DNA from 3 places in the Oleiphilus sp. HI0043 genome. Region 3 is predicted to be linked to each of the others. Evidence: predicted binding sites of a transcription regulator. Region 3 holds the regulator's gene; each other region holds the start of a gene.
The links. Region 3 encodes sigma-54, which starts transcription at its own class of promoters, with help from an activator protein. Its sites were predicted from a motif close to TGGCACNNNNNTTGCTNT; they were not measured.
Positions count from the first base shown of each region.

Region 1: A3729_RS19145 (flagellar hook-length control protein FliK) is a predicted target of sigma-54. The motif match lies at 2,758-2,775, and genes of this name have one in related genera.
Region 2: A3729_RS17215 (formate/nitrite transporter family protein) is a predicted target of sigma-54. The motif match lies at 2,652-2,669, and genes of this name have one in related genera.

Region 1 covers NZ_LWEY01001400.1:3,928-8,143, forward strand. Annotated here, with positions in the region: gene fliM (flagellar motor switch protein FliM) at 1-579, opposite strand, end outside; gene fliL (flagellar basal body-associated protein FliL) at 676-1,179, opposite strand; gene A3729_RS19145 (flagellar hook-length control protein FliK) at 1,353-2,630, opposite strand; gene A3729_RS19150 (STAS domain-containing protein) at 2,806-3,108, opposite strand; gene A3729_RS19155 (chemotaxis response regulator protein-glutamate methylesterase) at 3,147-4,190, opposite strand.
Region 2 covers NZ_LWEY01001311.1:10,656-14,871, reverse strand. Annotated here, with positions in the region: gene A3729_RS17240 (PilZ domain-containing protein) at 1-321, shown strand, start outside; gene A3729_RS17235 (hypothetical protein) at 486-785, opposite strand; gene A3729_RS17230 (HPP family protein) at 918-1,580, shown strand; gene A3729_RS17225 (hypothetical protein) at 1,577-2,029, opposite strand; gene A3729_RS17220 (copper-binding protein) at 2,155-2,499, shown strand; gene A3729_RS17215 (formate/nitrite transporter family protein) at 2,715-3,527, shown strand; gene A3729_RS17210 (bifunctional protein-serine/threonine kinase/phosphatase) at 3,576-4,216, shown strand, end outside.
Region 3 covers NZ_LWEY01001489.1:28,977-33,192, reverse strand. Annotated here, with positions in the region: gene rapZ (RNase adapter RapZ) at 1-481, opposite strand, end outside; gene ptsN (PTS IIA-like nitrogen regulatory protein PtsN) at 524-985, opposite strand; gene hpf (ribosome hibernation-promoting factor, HPF/YfiA family) at 1,012-1,320, opposite strand; gene A3729_RS21325 (RNA polymerase factor sigma-54) at 1,423-2,967, opposite strand; gene lptB (LPS export ABC transporter ATP-binding protein) at 3,278-4,003, opposite strand; gene lptA (lipopolysaccharide transport periplasmic protein LptA) at 4,016-4,216, opposite strand, start outside.

The DNA of each region.
Region 1 (4,216 bases), on a different contig from region 3:
AGGGCTAACAATATTCGCCATTGAAGGGTTAACTTCAGAGTTCATATACTCAAAATCAATTTTGAAAACTGCGCTCCACGCTTCCTTCATATCGATAAAGACTTGTTCGAGTACCATATGAACAACCCGAATCTCGGTAGGCGTAAACTCACGCCCTTCAATTTTTGCATGACGCCCATCACCACCAAAGAAGTTATCAACAAGTTTAAAAACTAGCTTGGCATCAAAAATAAATAAACCAGCTCCGCGAAGAGGTCTGATTTTGACAATATTTAAACTGGTAGGAACGTAAAGAGTATGGATATACTCTCCAAACTTCATGATCTGGACACCGCCCGTAGAAACGTCGGCGTTTCTACGGAGCAGGTTAAACAAGCTGATTCTGGTGTAGCGGGCAAACCTTTCATTGATCATTTCGAGCGTAGGCATGCGCCCGCGCACAATTCTATCTTGGCTCGCTAAGTCGTAATTGCGTATACCTTCTTCATCGGCATCGTCCTCCGTGTCGATATCACCATCATCGACACCATGCAATAACGCATCTATCTCGTCTTGTGATAATAAATCTTGCACACTAATACCTGACTATATGAATTTTTAAGCAATCACAAAATAAGCTATTTGACGGTCGCGAAAATAACACCAAACAAATAACTTAAAACATCTTGAACAAAACTACTGCAATACAAAATTAGTGAAATAAACGTTCTCTATCTCACCAGCCTCTTCACTACTTAAGACAGTATTAATCACTTCGACTGTCTGAGCTTGAAGCGCTAACTTACCTTCCTCAGTGCGAATCTGTTGAAAGTCCTGATCTGCGTATACATTCAATAAACGTGAACGTATCAAAGGCATATGGTGGTCTAAAGCATCCAAAGCACTGGCATCACGACTAGAAACAGATAATGAAATCTGCATATACCGCTGACGCCCATCGACATTAAACGTAACCAAAAATGCTGGCTTAATTGGAATGTAGCTAGCTGGCTCCTTTACTTCTTCTTCAATAACCGGTTCAGTTGGTGCGTCTTCATCGCCACCAAGCAAAAACATCGTCACACCAACCGATAGACCAATAGCTAAAATTGCAACGATCGCAATAATAATAATTAGCTTTTTCTTTGAACCACCTTCGCCAGATTGCTCTTCTTCAGTTTTGTTTTCTTCTTCTGCCACGTCAAAATCCCGTCATATCAAATCGCAGCTGAGCACCTTTACAGATATCCAGCAAAGTGTATGCCAAAAACAACAGTTCTCCGTTTAAACGGAAGCTTAACTGTTGCCTTTAACTATTTGATATTAGTTTAGCTTAAAGAGGGCGAAAATGAAGAGGGCCTGATAAAAACTTATCAGGCAAAGTAGTCAACGAGATTTGAAGAGGAGCGTGAAATCGATTCTGTCGTAGCTGTTTCACTACTAGAATCTTCAGAATCTTCTTGCTGATCTTCCGAGCCATTAGAACCTTGCTGCTGATCATTGGATGCAAAACGCTCATCACCGCTGCGTGCATCGACATTCACTTCCTGAAGCTCAACGCCGTTTGTCTCCATCATTTCACGTAAACGCACAACGTTAGATTCAAGCATTTCCCTGACTGAAGCATTATGGGCGTTAAATGTAATGGCTGCTGCATCATTTTGAACAGAAATTTTTACATCAATTGGACCAAGCTCAGCAGGGTTTAAGTGGATCTCTGCAGACTGAATTGCCTTTCCCGTAAGCCAAACTATCTTCTGGCCAACTTCCTCCCCCCACTCAACCTCATCCAAACCCGTCATTACTGTTGTCGAGTAAGGCGCGTTATCTAATTTCTGCTGCACTTCCGAAAACGTTGTTTTAAGTAGCGAAGATGAACGCTCTACACCACTACCAATCGTTTTTTCCAGAATGCTTTCAACACTACTAGTACTATCCGCAATCGCCTTAAACTTTGATTCACCTTGCAATGCCTGACTAACAACCTCCTCTTCCAAATTGAGCTTAGCACTGCCATTTTGGGACAAATTCTGAGGAGACAACCCAAGCCCTGAATCAATATTAGAATTGGTAAGCGGAGCTGCTTGAATTTGGTTTGCCGTATTTAGGTTCACCTGAGACTTCTTAGCATCCTGGTTTTGAAAAGATACGCCAGGCAAAACACTTACTGGCGCCACACCTGAATCAAGCCCAGTCAATGCTTGTGGAAGGTTAGCACTTACCGGTGCAAGGGCTTGTTGTATCCCATTTACCGTATTTAGCAAAGATGCCAACACATCTTCGGGTATGTCATCACTTGAAAATCCAAGACCACTCTCAAGCTCTGCCAGCGAGTTAGAAAGAAAAGTACTCATTTCCGGCAATTCTATGCCTTGCTGTGCCGCATCCAGAGACATTAAATTGCCACTCAATAATGCGTTGATATCATCCAGGAAGCTTGAATCCAGCCCTAAAGCTTCAAGCTTAGCAGCAATATCATCAAGTTTCTCAGGACTTATAGAAGACTGATAGACACCTGTTAATGTAGCACCAAATGAACCCTCTATGGGTGATGCACCCGGTTCGCTGCTCGCGCCCAATGCTGGACCGCTAGTTGACGCTGCTGGTGCGTTTCCTGCTGATACAGGGTTTGATAGAGATATATTTTGCATGAACAACAACCACCCGTTTCGCTCAAGCCATATTAATTATGACTTAGAAAAAATAGCTTTAGGACAAGCGAATTGTAGGCGCTCAAGTTAGTCGTCTAACTTGATTACACTACGCTTTAGGGAGGATTATGCGAATATCGGGCCAATATCCGCTATTTAGAGAATGGTACTTAATTTAATGAATATCGAATAGCTGTTTAAAATTAGAGATCTCGAATATCTTTTTTACCTCATCAGAACAGTGAACTATGCTGATTTTTACATTTTCTTTTGCGTGATCCTTAAGTAACAACAACATTCCCAAAGCAGAGCTGTCTAGATAACTGACGTCGCGCATATCGATGCGATATTCACTAACACCGTTGTCTTTTCCTTCGTAAGCGTCACAAAAACTCTGATGCGAAGCAAAGTCAAAGCGACCTTTAATCGCAATAGTTAGAGAGTTATCATCCGTTGAAAGTACTGATGTGATTGACATTTATGCCTCACCTTTGTCTAAATAGATATTTCCTAACGCTACCTTTCACAAGCCTTAAGTAGCGCTTCTCGAATTTTATTTATCGGGAGCACTTTTTGCACAGCGTTAAGTTTAACAGCTGCGCCGGGCATTCCCCATACAACACTCGTTGCTTCATCTTGAGCAAAAGTTGCACCGCCCACTGAAAGTATTCTTTCCATACCTTCGGCGCCATCACTTCCCATCCCCGTTAGGATAGCTGAAACTGCATATTTCCCATAATGCTGTGCGACTGAGTCGAATAATACATTGACCGAAGGCTTATGACCACTGACCTTCTCTCCATCATATAGAGAGGTAACCAAGCGCCCGTTTTTCTCGTAAACTTTTAAATGGAAGTCGCCTGGCGCTAAATAAGCATGGCCCGGCTCCAAAGGCATACCACTCTTTGCTTCCTTAACTGTGATTTCACAGTGTCCATCAAGCCGCTGCGCCAATGAGGCACTAAAGGTAGCAGGTATATGCTGCGCCATAACAATAGGCGGGCAGTTTGCTGGCATCCCTTGCAGGACTTCACGTAGAGCTTCCGTTCCACCCGTAGAACTTCCGATACAAATAATTTTTCGCCCGTCAAATTTACGTTTTTCTGTCGCCTCACTAGAAGCTTGCTTCGACGAAAGCACTCTATCATGAGCCGCCATATTCGCAATGGCAGCATTTCTAACTTTACTCTGAATTGTTAGCGCATAATCCGAAAGGTTATCCCAGGAACCACCTTGTGGTTTTGCGATATAGTCAACTGCGCCAATTGAAAGCGCATCAAGCGTAGCCGGAGCTCCTTTACTAGTTAAAGTAGAGATCATAACGACCGGCATGGGACGCAATCTCATCAAATTTCGCAGAAATGTAATGCCATCCATTTTTGGCATTTCAATATCCAAAGTCAGTACATCTGGACTGAACTGCTTAATTTTCTCACGAGCATCAAGCGGATGCTCAGCGACAGCCACAACCTCAAGGTCTGGTGCCGAGCCAATAATTTCAGATAAAACCTGCCTAATTAGCTCGGAGTCATCAACAATTAAAACTTTTATCTTACTCAAACCTACTTCTCCACGAAAAGTACGAC
Region 2 (4,216 bases), on a different contig from region 3:
GGTGGTCTGTCTTTTGATTCCAATGTTTCATTTTTCAAAGATACTGTGGTGAAGCTGAAAATACCTTCGGTTAAGCCGGTATTTAAGGTCAATGCAATTATTCGTTGGTGCCGAGAGCAAAGTGACAAGCAAGGCAGCCCATACGAGCTGGGCGTAGAGTTTCTCGACAATGATGACGCCTTTAAAGTTCGTATGATCGAACAGGTATGTCATATTGCCGAGTATCGAAAAGACTTGCAGGAACAGTTGGGTAAGCGAGTGACCTGGAATCAGGCCTCTCAGGAATGGATTAGCAAGAATGGGGGCAGCTTTCCGCGCTAGTCCGCGGTGAGTCACATTCAGGCAGGGCGAGTATTGTGAAGCAAACCTGTCATCGAATATGATCAAAAACGTATAACAGAAAGCAAAAAGCCGCAATACACAATGAACAATGTATTACGGCTTACTCAACTAACTAGCGTACTTTTTGGAACCTTCTGACCAGCTCAGGTGCCTTCGACTTCGACTTCCATCTCTACGTCTTTGAATAATAGTCCGAATGTATCCCAGACCTCTTCGACGGATTTCTCAATTTCATGCACTGCATGCTCTGAGGACGCGACAAGCTGTTCCTCTTTTTCTTTCAGTCCTGAACGATAATCTAGCAGTTTTTGATATTTATTTTGTGCGATTGATCGTAGCTCGTCAGGCAAGTCCTTTACCCTGTGCTCCATGCGGTCGATTTTGTAATCCCATTCTTCTAATTTCTTTGCAAATTTCTCAATTTGCTCATGATGTGAAGACATTTTCACTACTCCTACTATGCTACAAGTCAACGCCAGAATAGCGCGCTACAAAAAAAAGCTCATTGATGTAGGTCAACGGCCGATTTATATTCATATAAGCTTAGAATTCCAATATGAAGGTGACATGACAGCATGGCCGTATTTTTTGTACACGATGTAAGGACAGGGCTCGTTACACCACTAGACCGTAAGTTTAGGGTGCGTGATATTCCTCCAACGGATGAACTGACTGAAATACAGAAAGTTCATTCTAAAGCTGAAACCGACCCCGAAGATTTTAAAGATCATCGTCAAAAGTCAAAGCAGAAACCCCTGGAGCCGAGTGCAAGCCAGCAGAAAGCGATTTCTGCCTACCAAGAAGTTAAGCCCGCCCGAAGCCCTTTGGGGAGAGTGAAGAATATTATGAGCTCGCCGGTACTGAGTATCAGCAAAGATAAGACGCTCGAAGATGCCTGGCGTATTATGCAGAAGTATGAAATACATCACCTGGTCATTCTTGATGAGGAACAGAAATATTGCGGAATGCTATCTGATAAAAAGATCGTCCCTTTTCTAATGAGCCCACAGGGTGGTAACCTCGAGGAAATGCAGAAAAGCTCGCTAAACGCCTTCTGTCACGAATCGTTGTTATCAACCCACCCAGAAACTCAGGTAGAAGACTTAGCACCAGCTTTGTTGGAGTATGGCTTGGACGCGATAGCGGTATTCGAGAATCAACAGATTGTCGGGATCGTTACCCACCCCGATATATTGAAGACGATACTACTGAAGGAGTCGCTAGAAGCAGATGCTTAATCTGGTCGAGCTTGTTGGGGGCTAAAAAGTAAAATGATTAGACCTAAGAGGCCAACTGCCGTGATCGATAAGCCGGCTTCTAATACGACACCTGCAAAACGGTGGTCTAAGCGGTAGAGACCACTCGAAAAACCATAACTCAAATCCAGTAACCCCAGGAACAGTGCCGCACCGGCGCAGGCTGCTGCGAGTACTCGGCCCTTTTGCATCCATTGGTTGCACCACAAAGGCAGGGCAGAAACTAGCATACCAAAGGCCAGAATTAAATCAGGCAGCACAAAGCTTCTTTCCCACAAGTAATAGCCTTCAAAATGTGGCATCAGTGCTCTTAGCTCTTCGATAGAAAAGAGCGAGCCGTTAAAGAACTGCCACCAGAAATGTATGATTCCCAGTGCTGCACCGATATAAATCATCGCCAAAAGGCGCTGAAACTTAAGTTTCTTAATCATCTTTTTTCAAGGGGGTCAGACTCGATTGAAAGCTATGTAGCCAATAGACCAATACATGCTACCTCTGGACGATGCTAAAGGCTATAGTGCTAAAATTAGCTACTTTAAATTCGGAGATGACACTTATGCGCCTATTAGTCTTGCTTAGCATGATCACCTTGCTTTCGGCCTGCAGTACACCGCTTAAACCAATCAATAATGGCCATGGCACGACAGAAGGAATAATGGGAGAAACGATTCAGGAAGTTTCAGCTTATGGTTTGATTACCCAAGTTGCTGCAGAGGAGGGCTTAGTGAATATCAAACATGGGCCGATTCCCGAACTCAATTGGGCCCCTATGTTGATGACTTTCAGAGTTAGTGAGTCTTTGTCACTTGAGCCATTCAAGGCGGGTGATAAGGTTAGCTTTATACTGGAGCTGGATGAAAAGGGTTTGCATCGGCTGAAATATGTGGAAATCAGAAAGTAAGTGAGATCTCGCTTCAGCGTCAACTATCGCACCAAAACTAAACAAAGCCATGTTTTGCTCTCTATAAGTGAGCCTAACTTATTCACTTATAGGTATATAGATTTCAGTGATTACGAATATAAGTAATTGTTATTTAATGTGAAGTCTAAAAACGGCCCGAGCTATGCTCTCTCAGATTATGTAAATTTTTAAACCTAATCTAAGAGAGATTAATTATGGCCTATATCGAACCGAGTGAATTCGCCACCAAAATGGTTGATTCAGGTGAACAGAAAATTTTCATGTCCACCAAAGATACGTTAGTACGTGCATTCATGGCGGGTGCAATTCTAGGGCTCGCCGCATTCTTTGCTATTACTGTTATTGTGAAAACAGGCAGTTTATTAGTTGGCTCACTTTTATTCCCTGTCGGCTTTATCATGCTCTATTTGATGAAGTTCGATTTGTTAACCGGTGTGTTCACGCTAGTGCCGCTATCAATACTTGATAAACGTAATGGCTGTACCGTGCCGCAAATGTTGAGAAACTGGGGCTTGGTTTTCCTTGGTAACTTTGGTGGCGCACTGACCACAGCTTTCTTTGCTTCGTTTATTCTAACTTATGGTTACAACACTGACGGCGGTGCCTTGGCAGCTAAAGTGAGCACCATTGGTGAGTCAAGAACACTGGGTTATCAAGCGCATGGTGCTGATGGCTGGTTCACGATATTTATTCGTGGCATGCTGTGTAACTGGATGGTATCGATGGGTGTTGTCGGTGCAATGATTTCAACCTCTGCAACGAGTAAGATCATTGCAATGTGGATGCCGGTAATGCTCTTCTTCTTTATGGGCTTTGAACACTCTATTGTAAACATGTTCCTATTCCCATTCTCTATGATCATGGGCGGTGACTTTGGTTTATACGAGTACTTCGTATGGAACGAAATCCCAACAGCTTTGGGTAACCTTGCTGGCGGCTTCTTACTAGTAGGTCTGCCACTATACTGGACGCATGTTAGGACTAATCCAGAGCGTAAGGTCGCTTAATACTAAAATAATATAATAGGAGCCCCGCCAGAAATGGCGGGGTTTTTTATGTCTAAACAACTTAAAGTATCTGTTAGTCAGTATTCAACTGCAGGAAAGAAAGACCTGAATCAGGACTTCCATGCAGCCTATGCCCCGGAAGAGCCTTTGCTCGCGTCCAAAGGGCTGGTGGTCGCTTTGGCTGACGGTATTAGTAGCAGCAATGTAAGCCAGATTGCGAGTGAAACCGCGGTTAAAGGTTTTATACAGGACTACTACAGCACATCAGACTCCTGGTCTGTGAAGACCTCTGCTCAACGGGTTCTTAAAGCAGCTAACTCCTGGCTGTTCGCGCAGACCCAAAATAGCCCGCATCGCTTTAATAAAGACAAAGGCTATATCTGTACCTTTAGTTCGCTTGTTATTAAGTCGAACACTGCTTATTGCTTTCACTCTGGTGATTCACGTATCTACAGGCTTGCTGACAATAACCTTGAGCAACTAACCAAGGATCATCGACATGTCGTTGATGCAGAAACGAGTTACCTGACCCGCGCATTGGGCGTTCATGACACTTTGGAAATGGACTATCGAGCGCTTCCTCTAAGTGAGGGAGATATCTTTATTCTTGCTACTGACGGGGTGTATGAGTTTCTTACTGAAAAGCATTTGGCGAATACGATTACGAGAGCTTTTGAGGAGACAGGGAA
Region 3 (4,216 bases):
GTTTGCCTGTCACTCTAAGTTTTATGAGGTCTCTTAACTCGTATAGGGTTAGTTTCGTAGTGTCGACAGTCAGGTCAGCTTTTAGTGCCAGCTGGTCGAGAAGCGTTCTTTCGGTTTCAATCGCTTCGGTGAGTGAGTGTGTTGTGCTGCTAAGTGGGTGTTTGCGTCGAGTATCGTGAAAGCGCTTTAGGAGCGTCTCACTTTGTGCGTCAAGAAAAATGATATCGACATCAATCTCCATCTGCTTTAGCTTCTCGTAAACTTGGGGGAATGCTTCTATTCCACCCTGCAGATTTCTAGCATCGATACTGATCGCAACGTTACTTAACCTTGTATCTTTACCTTGTAGTGATTGTTTACCAAGGTTTAGTAAAAGCCCAACCGGTAAATTATCAATGCAGTAATACCCCATGTCTTCAAGGACGTGAAGGGCCGTGCTTTTTCCGGAACCGGATCTGCCACTGACAATAACGAGCTTCATAAGAAGTTCCTAGCAATTTTGAGCTTCTAAGGTTTGTAGGTCTTAAGCAATTATTTTCTGATAAAGTTCAGTGCCTGTAGCAGATTCCCTTAAACTATCGCAAAAAGCAGTGTTGTTGAACTTCTCTGCAATTTGACTTAAAAGATCCAGGTGCTCGCTCGTCGCCTCGGAGGGGACAAGTAAAACGAAAAGAATATCAACGTCTTCGTTATCTATCGAGTCAAAAGGTATCTTTTTTTCAAGTGTAAATAGACAACCAATAACTTGTTTGCAGTTTTCCAGTCTGCTGTGGGGAATGGCAATTCCTTGCCCAACTCCCGTGCTTCCCAGTCGTTCACGAGAAATAAGGTTGTCAAATATTTCAGTTTCATCAAGATGAGGAAATTGTTTTGAGACCAGGTGTGCAGCCTGTTGAAGAACTTTTTTCTTGCTACCACCGGGCAAACCGCGTTGGGTTAGCTCCGGTGACAAGATGGCCTCGATAGTAATTTTATTTTCAGACATTTTTCGACTCTAAAGATCGCTAATAACTAGCGTGCTGCTGCGCCGTGTGCGCGGTCAACTTTCTTTTCCTTGTGCTTAAGAATTTGACGGTCTAGCTTATCAACTAGCTGGTCGATAGCGGCATACATGTCGTCGTTCTCGGCGTGGCCGTGGATATCTGCACCAGCGATATGTAGCGTTGATTCAGCAATATGTGCTTGTTTCGATACAGAAAGGGTTACCTGTACGTTGCTAATGCCGCCAATATGGCGCTCTAGCTTTTGCAATTTGGTTTTCACATATTCTTTAAGTGCATCAGTTAAATCTACATGATGGCCAGTGATATTTAATTGCATAGTATTCTCCTATCATCGTTATTTTTAGCGAGAGTTGAATATTGACTCACTTTTCGCTTATCAAATCAACTTGCTGCAGGCAGCAAGTTATCAAATATTGTATTAAACCAATCTTTTTCTTTCGTTCGATGGGGGGATCGACATCGCTTCGCGGTATTTTGCGATAGTGCGGCGGGCGACGTTAATTCCTTGCTCTTTCAACAAGTCGGCAATCTTGCTATCGCTAAGAGGTTTTTTAGGGTTTTCTGCTGATATTAACTTCTTAATAATTGCGCGAATCGCTGTTGACGAGCACTCTCCGCCAGTAGTTGTGCTGACGTGGCTTGAGAAAAAGTATTTGAGTTCAAATATGCCTCGTGGCGTATGCATGTACTTTTGTGTTGTCACACGAGATATGGTGGACTCATGCATTTCTACCGCTTCAGCAATATCATGTAAAATCAGCGGCTTCATCGCTTCATCACCATAGTCAAGGAAGCCTTGTTGGTGAGCTACTATCTTACTTGCCACTTTTAGAAGCGTCTCGTTACGACTTTGTAGGCTTTTAATAAACCACTTTGCTTCTTGAAGTTGATCCTTCATAAAGGTGTTGTCGTTACTGGAGTCAGCTCTCTTTATAAACGAAGCATAATTTGCATTGACCCTTATTTTTGGCGCAATCTCTGGGTTGAGCTCAACTTTCCAGCGTCCTTTTTCTTTCTTTACGACGACATCTGGCACAATGTACTCAGGCTCGGAAGAAGCAATGGATTCACCTGGTTTAGGGTTCAAAGACTGAATTAGAGAGATAACCTCTTTCAGTTCATGCTCTTTAAGGCGGCTGCGTCGCATTAGTTGAGCGTAGTCTCTTGATCCTAATAAGTTCAGGTAGTGGCTGATTACAAGCTTTGCTTGTGGTAGCCAGGGCGTATCTTTTGGTAGCTGGCGTAACTGTAGCAGCAAACAGTCGGGCAGGTCTTTGGCAAATACCCCAGGTGGATCAAAGTGCTGCACGCGTTTTAAGACGGCTTCAACTTCATCTAATTCAACCGGGTCTTCGTCATCTGAGTTGTGCAGCCCCTCGTGTATCTCTTCAACGGTATTCGTTAGGTAGCCGTCTGTATCTGTTGCGTCGATTAATGACATCGCAATGTATCGGTCGCGATCAGACATGGGGGTAAGGTTAAGTTGCCAATCTAGATGATCTGCAAGAGACTCGGTAGCAGCGTTTCTTTGTTCGAAGGCATTGTTGTCATCTTCGGGAACGGGACCACTGGGCGCATTGTTTGTATATATGTCATCCCAAGCCGTATCAACAGGCAGATCTTCCGGTATAGTATCTGACCACTCTTCACTAGGCGTGTCGGCTTCATTGCTAGCAGGTGCTTCGCTCGAACTGGTGTCTGTACTACTGCTTTGTTGGTTGTCCTGAGAGGCGTACTCGTTGCCATCATTTTGATGACTTTCATTCTGATTTTCTTGTTTATCACTTGTATTTCCAGGCTCGTTGTTATCGTCCTGGAGTTCGAGCATAGGATTAGATTCCAATGCTTCTTGTATTTCGTTTTGAAGGTCAAGAGTCGACAATTGTAGCAAGCGGATTGCTTGCTGCAATTGAGGTGTCATTGTCAGTTGTTGACCGAGCTTTAATTGGAGAGAAACCTTCATGTTCATGAGGATGTCACCAACTTAAGACTTAAATTTTGAATCATGTATTGTCGCTTATTATATTTTGCGGAAATGGTCGCTGTGAATAAACGTATTTATATTTACTTCATTTACACAAGTGTAGTGCGAAGATAGCAAAGTGTGAAACAAATAAAAGTATATTTACGTTACCAGCCTACAAATAATTGTTTTAGATCAAGTTATCGTCTTGTTGACGTGAAAATTGCATGCTACTCATTTCTAAGCTGAAAGTCATGCTTAATTGTTTGTATATGCTGTTCGAATCGAATGCTATGAACTAGCCACTGGCTTATAATTTGAATTGATTGCCCAAGTAGACTTGTTTGACCTTTTCATTATTCAGAATGTCTTCAGCACTTCCTGAAGCAATGATATGGCCATCACCAACAATATAGGCTTTTTCACAAATATCCAGCGTTTCTCTAACGTTGTGATCGGTTATGAGTACGCCGATATTTTTACTTTTAAGGTGAGAGACGATTGACTTGATGTCGTTGACCGATATTGGGTCGACACCTGCGAAGGGCTCATCGAGTAGAATGAAGTCAGGCTCCATTGCTAAAGCTCTGGCTATTTCCACTCGCCTACGTTCACCGCCTGACAAGGCCATGCCAAGACTATCTTTGATGTGAGTGATGTGAAACTCTTCGAGTAAGGCTTCCATTCTTTGTCGCCTTTCGCTGCGAGAAAGATCTTTTCTAATCTCTAGTACCGCCAGGATATTGTCTCGAACACTTAACTTTCTAAATATTGAAGCTTCCTGGGGCAGGTAGCCGACACCGTTTCGTGCCCTATCATGCATAGCCATGGATGATAGGTCGGTATCATTAACTGATATCTTGCCTTTATCATGCTTAACCAGGCCTACAATCATATAGAAACAAGTGGTTTTACCAGCACCGTTAGGGCCGAGCAGCCCGATCACTTCACCGCTGTTGATAGTCAGGGAAACATCTTTAACTATTTGGCGTTTATCATAGGCCTTGGCTAGGTTTTCTGCTTTTAAAGTTTTCATTGTTGCTCAGGTCTATTGCTTTTGCTCGGCACCGGACTCGGCATTTGGAGCAGGTTCGAGTGGCAGTTTGTTTTCGTTTTCTGGAGAACCTTTTATTAGTGGCACTTCAGTATTTTCCGATGCGGTCTCGGCATTAGGGTAGTAATGAATTTTAACTCGAGACCCTTGGGTCTGATCTCCCTTGGCGCGTATAGCTCTTCGTACAATGTCGTA